2 regions of the Pseudoalteromonas sp. CO325X genome follow, and region 2 is predicted to be linked to the other one. Evidence: predicted binding sites of a transcription regulator. Region 2 holds the regulator's gene; the other holds the start of a gene.
The links. Region 2 encodes ArgR, which controls arginine synthesis, uptake and breakdown. Its sites were predicted from a motif close to ANTGAATANNTATTCANT; they were not measured.
Positions count from the first base shown of each region.

Region 1: a site for ArgR is predicted at 2,130-2,147, ahead of EXT46_RS18085 (OadG family transporter subunit). Genes of this name have one in related genera too.

Region 1 covers NZ_SGPG01000034.1:76,374-80,590, forward strand. The annotation lists gene EXT46_RS18080 (TonB-dependent receptor) at 1-1,414, opposite strand, end outside; gene EXT46_RS19065 (hypothetical protein) at 1,411-1,716, opposite strand; gene EXT46_RS18085 (OadG family transporter subunit) at 2,157-2,393, shown strand; gene oadA (sodium-extruding oxaloacetate decarboxylase subunit alpha) at 2,406-4,187, shown strand; gene EXT46_RS18095 (sodium ion-translocating decarboxylase subunit beta) at 4,196-4,217, shown strand, end outside.
Region 2 covers NZ_SGPG01000032.1:330,323-334,539, reverse strand. The annotation lists gene EXT46_RS17040 (ABC transporter ATP-binding protein) at 1-970, shown strand, start outside; gene EXT46_RS17035 (Dyp-type peroxidase) at 1,063-2,001, shown strand; gene argR (transcriptional regulator ArgR) at 1,961-2,428, opposite strand; gene mdh (malate dehydrogenase) at 2,658-3,593, shown strand; gene pdhR (pyruvate dehydrogenase complex transcriptional repressor PdhR) at 3,877-4,217, shown strand, end outside.

The DNA.
Region 1 (4,217 bases), on a different contig from region 2:
ATTCATCAGGCTCAAATAAGCCTTTTTCTTTGCGGTACTCGTAACCAAAGCTCATTGATAGCGGTGCGCCGGCGCCGGGCACTTCAATAAACTCAATCGGACCATTGATGGTCGCAGTTGCGATACGCTGGCTGTACTTTTGCTGCTGTAATGCAATCGCTGTAGCATAACCGGCCATTTCATCGGTAATGGTGCCAAAGCCACCAAACAGGTTGATGGGTACGCAAGTTGGGTCGCCGTTTAAGCAGGTGACGCCGTCTTCGGTTTCAAGGGCATTTTGGATGTTAGTTAGGTTGGTGTAGCCACCGCGTACGGTGGTACGGTTGGACTCACCATATTGGAAACTAACATCATACTCCCAGTCGTCAAACACATAACCTTTCACGCCAGTGACAAACTGGAACAACGAGGTGTCATAGCGCTCTGTACGGGGGCCGAGTTCGAGTGTACGCCGACGCAACTGCACAGTTAAATAGTCCTCAGAGTCGACGACGCCATTGCCGTTGACATCATTCCAGTTACTGTCACTTAAGAGACCATCAGCGAGCGCATTGTTGCCCGTATCAATCATAAATTGCTGTGCTTGATCGCTAATTAATGGGTTAAACAGTGGCAATTCGAAACTCGCACCAAATGTGCCTGATGGGGCAACCTGTGTATCTACCGAGATCGAGCTGTAAGTGAGTGATGAATAAACTTCATGATCGTCGGTAAGGTTGTAACGAGCGAGAGCCGTACCTGAATAGCGCTCGGACGGTGTTTGATAGAAGTTGTAGGGGTTGAAGTTGAACACGCTACAGGTATCGGCAGCAAGTGTGCCATCATTTCTAAATTGGCCTGCGGTCCCCGCTCCGACAATACCAAAGCGTGTGGGCATGGCCGTTGTAGAACCACCACTTTCTACTGAGTTAGGGGCCTCACACTCAGAGGGTGCTGGAACGGGCGGTTGACCATTTAGGAATTGCTCATAGTTGGCGCCTGATGCGGTTTCGATACCAAGTAAACCCAGCGGGCGATCGCCAAGGAGCACTTGGTCACGCTTCATCCAGTCCAATGAAAGTACGACGTTACCTCTGTCGTCAGCGAGGTTAGAACCGATGGTAAGCGATATATTACTTTTATCGCCGTCACTTTCGTCTGTTTGCTGGTGAGAGGTGTCTAAGGCTATCCCTTCAAAATTATCTTTAAGGACAAAGTTAACCGCCCCAGCAATGGCATCAGAGCCATAAACGGCCGAAGCACCACCAGTAACCACATCGATGCGCTCTACCAGCGCCGAAGGGATCACCGAGGTATCTACCGAACCGTTGTAGTTGTATGGGATCATTCGCCGGCCATTAACCAGTATCAATGAACGCTGAGATCCCAAGCCTCTTAAGTTGACCGTTGCTGCACCACCAGAGCCGTTGTTCACGTTGCTGCACCACCAGAGCCGTTGTTCACGTTACTGCCGTCACCGGGAATAGTGGATGGTAGAGTACGAAGAATTTGCTCTACTTCGGGTTCTTGTTGGAAGCGCAGCTCTTTCTCGCCAATGGACGTGATGGGGCTGGCTGAGACAGCGCCGGGCTGGCGAATACGACTACCTGTGATGGCAATGACCTCAATATCCTTGGCTTCTTCATCCCCCGCAGCGAGTGCTTGAGGCATAACGAATGAAGAAATACCTACGCCGAGCGCTACTTGTAGCGACAGCGCCAGTTTAGATTTTAACATTGTTTTTCTCCCTTGTTATTAGTAAGACTAATACTTCAGGGCCAATCAAACTGCGGTTGTTCCTATTTAGCGTCATAAGCTTAGTCCGATTTGTTCAAACCTGCCAATGACTTAGAGTCAAAAAATAGAGCAAAACCCTCAACGTAAACAATGTAAAATCAATCTTGGTATGACCAATTATCTTTTTTGATGTTATCACCATCATTGATGACTAATGAAGATGATTTTTTCTCGTATAGATTTTATTTATATCCGCTATTTTTATTATCTATAAAGTTGAATTAACGGCATTGTTGGCGGTTTTTAAGTCTCCTAACAAGAAATTCAAGGTTATAAGTATTGGTATTACCAATTTACACTTATGTGGACATTCTCTTTTTTTTTGATATGGTGTTGGTTAAATATCAATAAAAAGTAACTAAATTTGCACTGGGGTGAGCATGGATATTACAGCATTGTTAATTGAAGCCGCTTGGCTTATGGCGACCGGTATGGTGGTGGTCTTTGTATTTCTACTCATATTGATAGGCGCTTTACGCCTAATGTCATATATCTTTGCCGATACAGAACAAGCGAATCAACAAGCTAGCGCCACTACCACGCATCACAGTAAGCGCCCTTCAAAGGCGCATATTGCAGCTATTGCTGCGGCTGTGCATCAGTATAAGAAGCAATAATAAGGGTCAATTATGTCTAAATTAAAGCTTACCGAATTAGTACTGCGAGACGCGCATCAATCTTTATTAGCAACACGCATGCGCTTAGAGGATATGCTCCCGATCGCTGATAAGCTTGATCAGGTTGGGTTTTGGTCAATGGAATCATGGGGTGGGGCCACCTTTGACTCCTGTATCCGTTATTTAGGTGAAGACCCTTGGCATCGTATCCGTGCCCTGAAAGCGGCGATGCCTAATACTAAACAGCAGATGCTACTGCGTGGTCAGAATTTACTCGGCTATCGTCATTACAGTGACGATGTTGTGACTAAGTTTGTCGAGCGCGCTCACACCAATGGTGTTGATGTGTTTCGTATCTTTGATGCGATGAATGATGTACGTAATTTAGAGACGGCAATCAAAGCCGCTGTAAATATTGGCGCCCATGCGCAAGGCACTATCTCTTACACCGTCTCACCGGTCCACACGTTGGATATGTGGTTAGATCAGGCTAAGCGCCTTGAAGATATGGGTTGTCATTCTATTTGCATTAAAGATATGGCCGGGCTGTTAAAGCCCTATGATGCCGATAAGCTGATCCGTGGCTTAAAGGAAACCGTGTCTTTACCCATTGCTATGCAATGCCATGCGACCACAGGACTAAGCACAGCAACCTACCAAAAGGCCATTGATGCTGGCATTGATATGCTTGATACGGCAGTTTCTAGTATGAGTCAAACCTATGGTCACAGCGCCACCGAGACCTTGGTTGCTATTGTCGAGGATACCCCGCGTGATACCGGTTTGGACCAAACCTTACTCGAGGAAATTGCGGCTTATTTTAGGGAAGTACGTAAGAAGTATGCGCAATTTGAAGGTAGCTTAAAAGGTGTTGATGGCCGCATCCTATTAGCGCAAGTGCCCGGTGGCATGCTCACAAATATGGAAAACCAGTTAAAAGAGCAAAACGCAGGCGATAAGTTAGACGAGGTACTCAAAGAAATCCCCAAAGTCCGCAAAGACTTAGGTTACTTACCTTTGGTCACCCCCACCTCACAAATTGTTGGCACTCAAGCCGTGTTGAATGTGCTTACCGGTGAGCGCTACAAGTCTATTACTAAGGAAACCGCAGGCGTTCTTAAAGGTGAGTATGGAGCAACACCCGCACCGGTAGATAGCCAATTGCAACAGCGTGTTTTAGAAGGTGCAGAGGCAATTAGTTGCCGTCCAGCCGACCTCATTGAGCCTGAGCTAGACAAGCTGACGGAGGAACTAGATGCTCATGCGAAAGAGCAGAACCTCGAGTTAGTAGACGAGGTGGTTGATGACGTTTTAACCTATGCACTATTCCCGCAAATCGGTTTAAAATTCTTAGCGAATCGAAATAACCCTGATGCTTTCGAACCAGCGCCCAGCGCCGAGCCGGAGCAGCCAAAGGCTGTGGCCAAGGCGGCACCGACAAAGCAAGGGCCAGAGCGTTATAGCATTAGTGTCGATGGTCAGGCCTATGATGTTGTCGTCGCCCCCGGTGGTGAGTTGGAGAGTGTGCGTGCTGTTGAGGGTGAAGGTGAAAACCCACCGCAGTCGGCTGCGATTAGTGGCGGGGAAACACTGAATGCACCGTTAACGGGCAATGTCTTCAAGGTTTTAGTCAAACCTGGTCAGCACGTGAGTGAAGGTGATGTGGTTATGATCATGGAAGCGATGAAGATGGAAACTGAAGTGCGCGCATTGCACGGCGGTGAAGTCAGTGATGTGTTAGTGCGTGAAGGTGACTCCGTGAGCGCTGGCGATGCCTTAATTGCATTGGTTTAGGGGGGGGTATGGAAGGAGTATTAAATCTCT
Region 2 (4,217 bases):
TTTAAGCCTGACTTTAGCAGGCGATGAGATTTTGTGTTTGCTAGGCGCCAGCGGTTGCGGCAAAACAACCACACTAAAAGCCATTGCTGGGCTTATACGCCCGCACCGAGGGGTGATCCGCTTAGGGAAAGAGGTACTGTGTAGTGACCAGCATTGCGTGAGCCCACAGCACCGCAACATGGGCATGATGTTTCAGGATTACGCGCTGTTTCCACACTTAACCGTGGCGCAAAACATAGCCTTTGGTTTAAAGGGCATGAGCAAAGCTAACAAACAGCAGCGGGTAGCCGAAATGCTCGCACTGGTGCATCTAGATGAGTGTGGAGGGCGTTATCCACACCAGCTTTCAGGCGGCCAACAGCAACGTGTTGCCATAGCGAGAGCGCTGGCATACAAACCTAGTCTATTGCTACTTGATGAGCCGTTTTCGAATATTGATCATCAGGTGCGTTTTCAACTAATCGCTGACATTCGCCGCATTATTAAAGACCAGCGCGTCTCTGCTATTTTTGTTACCCACTCTAAAGAAGAAGCATTTGCCTTTGCCGACACATTAGCGGTCATGCACAACGGACAAATTGCGCAGCAAGGTACGGCGAAACAATTATTCCAGCACCCTAACTCTAAAGTTGTGGCAGAGTTCTTAGGCACTGGTGTGTATATTGATGCCACTATCGTTGATGCCGAGCATGTGCAAACGCCCTTTGGTATTGTGCGCTCTTTACAGCCTTTGCCATCATCGGGGAAGGGGCAAGTGTATGTTCGTCCCCACGATATGCAGTTGATTGGTGATGAACACGGTGAAGTGACGTTACTATCACAGCGTTTTGTCGGCACAGAATACGTTTATCGCGTCAGCGTGTTTGCTCAAGAAGTTGAAATTCCTGCTAAGGCTGAACAAGAGTTTTTGCCGAGTCAGAAGCTATCGCTTACAATTACCCCACACTCTGTGAATTTCTTCGCTGATTAAGCGCGAATTCATAGCCTTTATGTAGCCGCGCGGGCGGCTTGGCGCCGGTAATAGGCGTTGCTAACAATAACAACGAAAGGAATGGTAACTTAATGCCCAGAGCGCAATCCGGTGTGTGCGCGCAGGCCAATTTGCACGGCTTGCACTTGTTTCTCAATGTCCTTGATGGCCATGATCACGCAGTTAAAAGTAAGCTCGCACAGTTAGTGGACCTGCAAAGCGAATACGATGATCGCTTCTCTGAGGCCATGGTTTCCAGCTTTGTCGCCATAGGTGCGCAGTACTGGCCGCACTTTCACCCCGATGCCATGCCTGCAGAATTAGCGAGCTTTCCAAGTATCCCCAACCGTGACCATCACGTGCTAGCACAGCCGTTCGATTTGTTTATACAAATTCGCTCGGACCGCGAAGATGTCAATCATCTATTTGGCCAGCGAGTATTGAAGCTGCTAGGCAGTGATGTCGAGCTTGTCGAGGAGATCACCTGTTATCGCTTTTTAGACGGCCGTGATTTTAATGGCTTTCTTTACGCTCCGGATACGCCTCATGGACGACAAAAAAATCTCACGGCCCTCATTAATGAACCCGACAATGATTTTGTAAAAGGTAGTTATGTGCACGTCCAGCGCTTTACCCACAACCTAAATGCCTGGCAAGCGCTCAGCATCGAAGAACAAGAGTTGGTGATTGGCCGTACTCGTCTGGATGCCGAGCTGCTCATGCCGATTAATGCCAACAGTCACGCGGCGCGCTCAGAGTTGAAAGATGAAAAAGGCGAGCCGCTGTTACTGCACCAAGGCATGCCCTTTGGCACCATGACCAAGCAAGGCTTGTTGTCGGTGACCTGCGCCGCCAGTGGCGACGCGTTTACGCAAATGCTGAAAAGTCAGTTAGGGGATCATCATCATTATGATGCTTGGCTGGACTTTACCCAGGCCGACATGGGCTCAGCGTTTTTTGCCCCCTCGGTGGACTTTTTAAAGTCGTTAGCTACACGTTCTCAAACAGCTTACGCACCCGCTCCAGAGTAATATCAATTTCTGAGACTTTGGCGGGGGCAATAAAAATGGTGTCGTCTCCGGCAATGGTTCCCAGCACGCCATCGGCCTTACCGAGAGAATCGAGCAAGCGCGCGATTAATTGTGCTGCACCTGGGCTGGTGGTGATGATGATCATCATCTCATTGTGAACAATATCCAGTACTAATTGGCGCAGTGGTGACTTCGCAGTGGGAACGGCTAATTCTGCGGGTAAGCAATAGACCATTTCTTGTTTGGCGTTGCGTGTACGCACCGCACCAAACTTGCTGAGCATGCGCGAAACTTTGCTTTGGCTGATGTTATCGAAGCCTTGTTCTTTTAGGGCATCAACAATCTCTCCTTGTGAGCCGAAATTTTCTTCTTTTAGGAGGGCTTTAAAGGCTTTTACCAAGGCTTCTTGTTTTTCTTGCGCGTGCATAATAATGGTCTTTGTAGCTTAAAGTCTTATCATTCTACCCAAGAACCGGGGTTATTTCATCCAAGGCACGGAGGTTTACAGTGAAGTTTACGACTATGGTCGAGATTATCGTCAAAATAACGCGGATAAATTTGTCTTTATCGGCGCTTTTCATTATCTTTAAGGCCACCAAAAGGTCAGATGACCCAAATCTTGATAACCCAATCTCGTTATTTTACGGAGAATTAAAATGAAAGTTGCCGTTTTAGGTGCTGCCGGTGGTATCGGTCAAGCGCTCTCTTTGCTACTAAAAAATAGCCTTCCTGCTGGTTCTGAGCTTGCTCTATACGACGTAGCCCCTGTGGTTCCTGGTGTTGCTGTTGACCTATCACACATCCCAACTGCGGTTGATGTAAAGGGCTTCGGTAAAGAAGACTTAGACGCAGCACTAAACGGTTGTGACATTGTTTTAATCCCGGCGGGTATGCCGCGTAAGCCGGGCATGGACCGCGCTGATTTGTTTAATGTAAACGCCAGCATTGTCCAGACGCTAGCTGAGGGCATTGTTAAAAACTGCCCGAAAGCCATGGTCGGTGTTATCACTAACCCGGTCAACGGCACAGTGCCAATCGTTGCTGAAGTATTCAAAAAAGCAGGCACTTATGACCCTGCACGCGTATTTGGTGTAACAACACTTGACGTGATCCGTGCTGAAACTTTCATTGCTGAGCTAAAAGGCCTGAACGTGAACGACGTGAAAGTGCCAGTAATTGGTGGTCACTCAGGGACTACTATTCTACCTCTACTGTCTCAAGTAGAAGGTGCGAGCTTCTCTGATGAGGAAGTTGCGGCGCTAACTAAGCGTATCCAAAACGCCGGTACCGAAGTTGTTGAAGCAAAAGCGGGTGGCGGCAGTGCTACACTTTCTATGGGCGCAGCTGCAGCGCGCTTCTGCTTGTCACTAGTCAAAGGCATGCAAGGTGAAGAGGTTGTTGAATACGCCTATGTTGAAGGTAATGGTGAAGACGCACAGTTCTTCGCTCAGCCGGTACGTCTTGGTAAAAATGGTGTCGAAGAGTTGCTTTCTTACGGTGAACTAAGCGCCTTTGAACAACAAGCCAAAGAAGACATGCTGGGCACCTTGAATAAAGATATTCAAGAAGGCATCGACTTCATGAATAAGTAATAGCCACCATGGCGGTTACTTCATGATATTGGCTAATAGCGATATCATGCTAAAAGCCCCTATAGTTCTGCTATAGGGGCTTTTTTGTGCATCTATTTCCTTTCTTCTTACTGGTCTGACCATTTGTCGCTAAGCGTAAATTACTTTAATTTGCGCGCATATCCACCATAATTGGCTGAATAAAAATTGATGTGAACTGGGTCAATTTTGACAGCTTGCGGTGAATTTGATACCTTAACCGCACTTTTTGGTATGACCAATTTACCCAAAGCATAAATCAACGATGTCATTGAAAGTAAAAGCAGCGAAATTATCGGACGTGATCTTGGCCCAGCTTGAGAATATGATTCTTGAGGGATCGCTGGCGCCAGGGGAAAAGCTTCCGCCTGAGCGTGAGCTGGCTAAGCAGTTTGAAGTATCGCGCCCATCGCTGCGTGAGGCAATTCAAAAACTCGAAGCCAAGGGGTTGGTGACGCGCCGCCAAGGTGGTGGCACCTTTGTAAAGAACCAATTGGAAGAGGGCTTAAGTGATCCACTGTTTGAGTTGATCAGTAAGCACCCAGAGTCGCAGTTTGATTTACTGGAGTTTCGCCATGCCCTCGAAGGTATCGCCGCCTATTATGC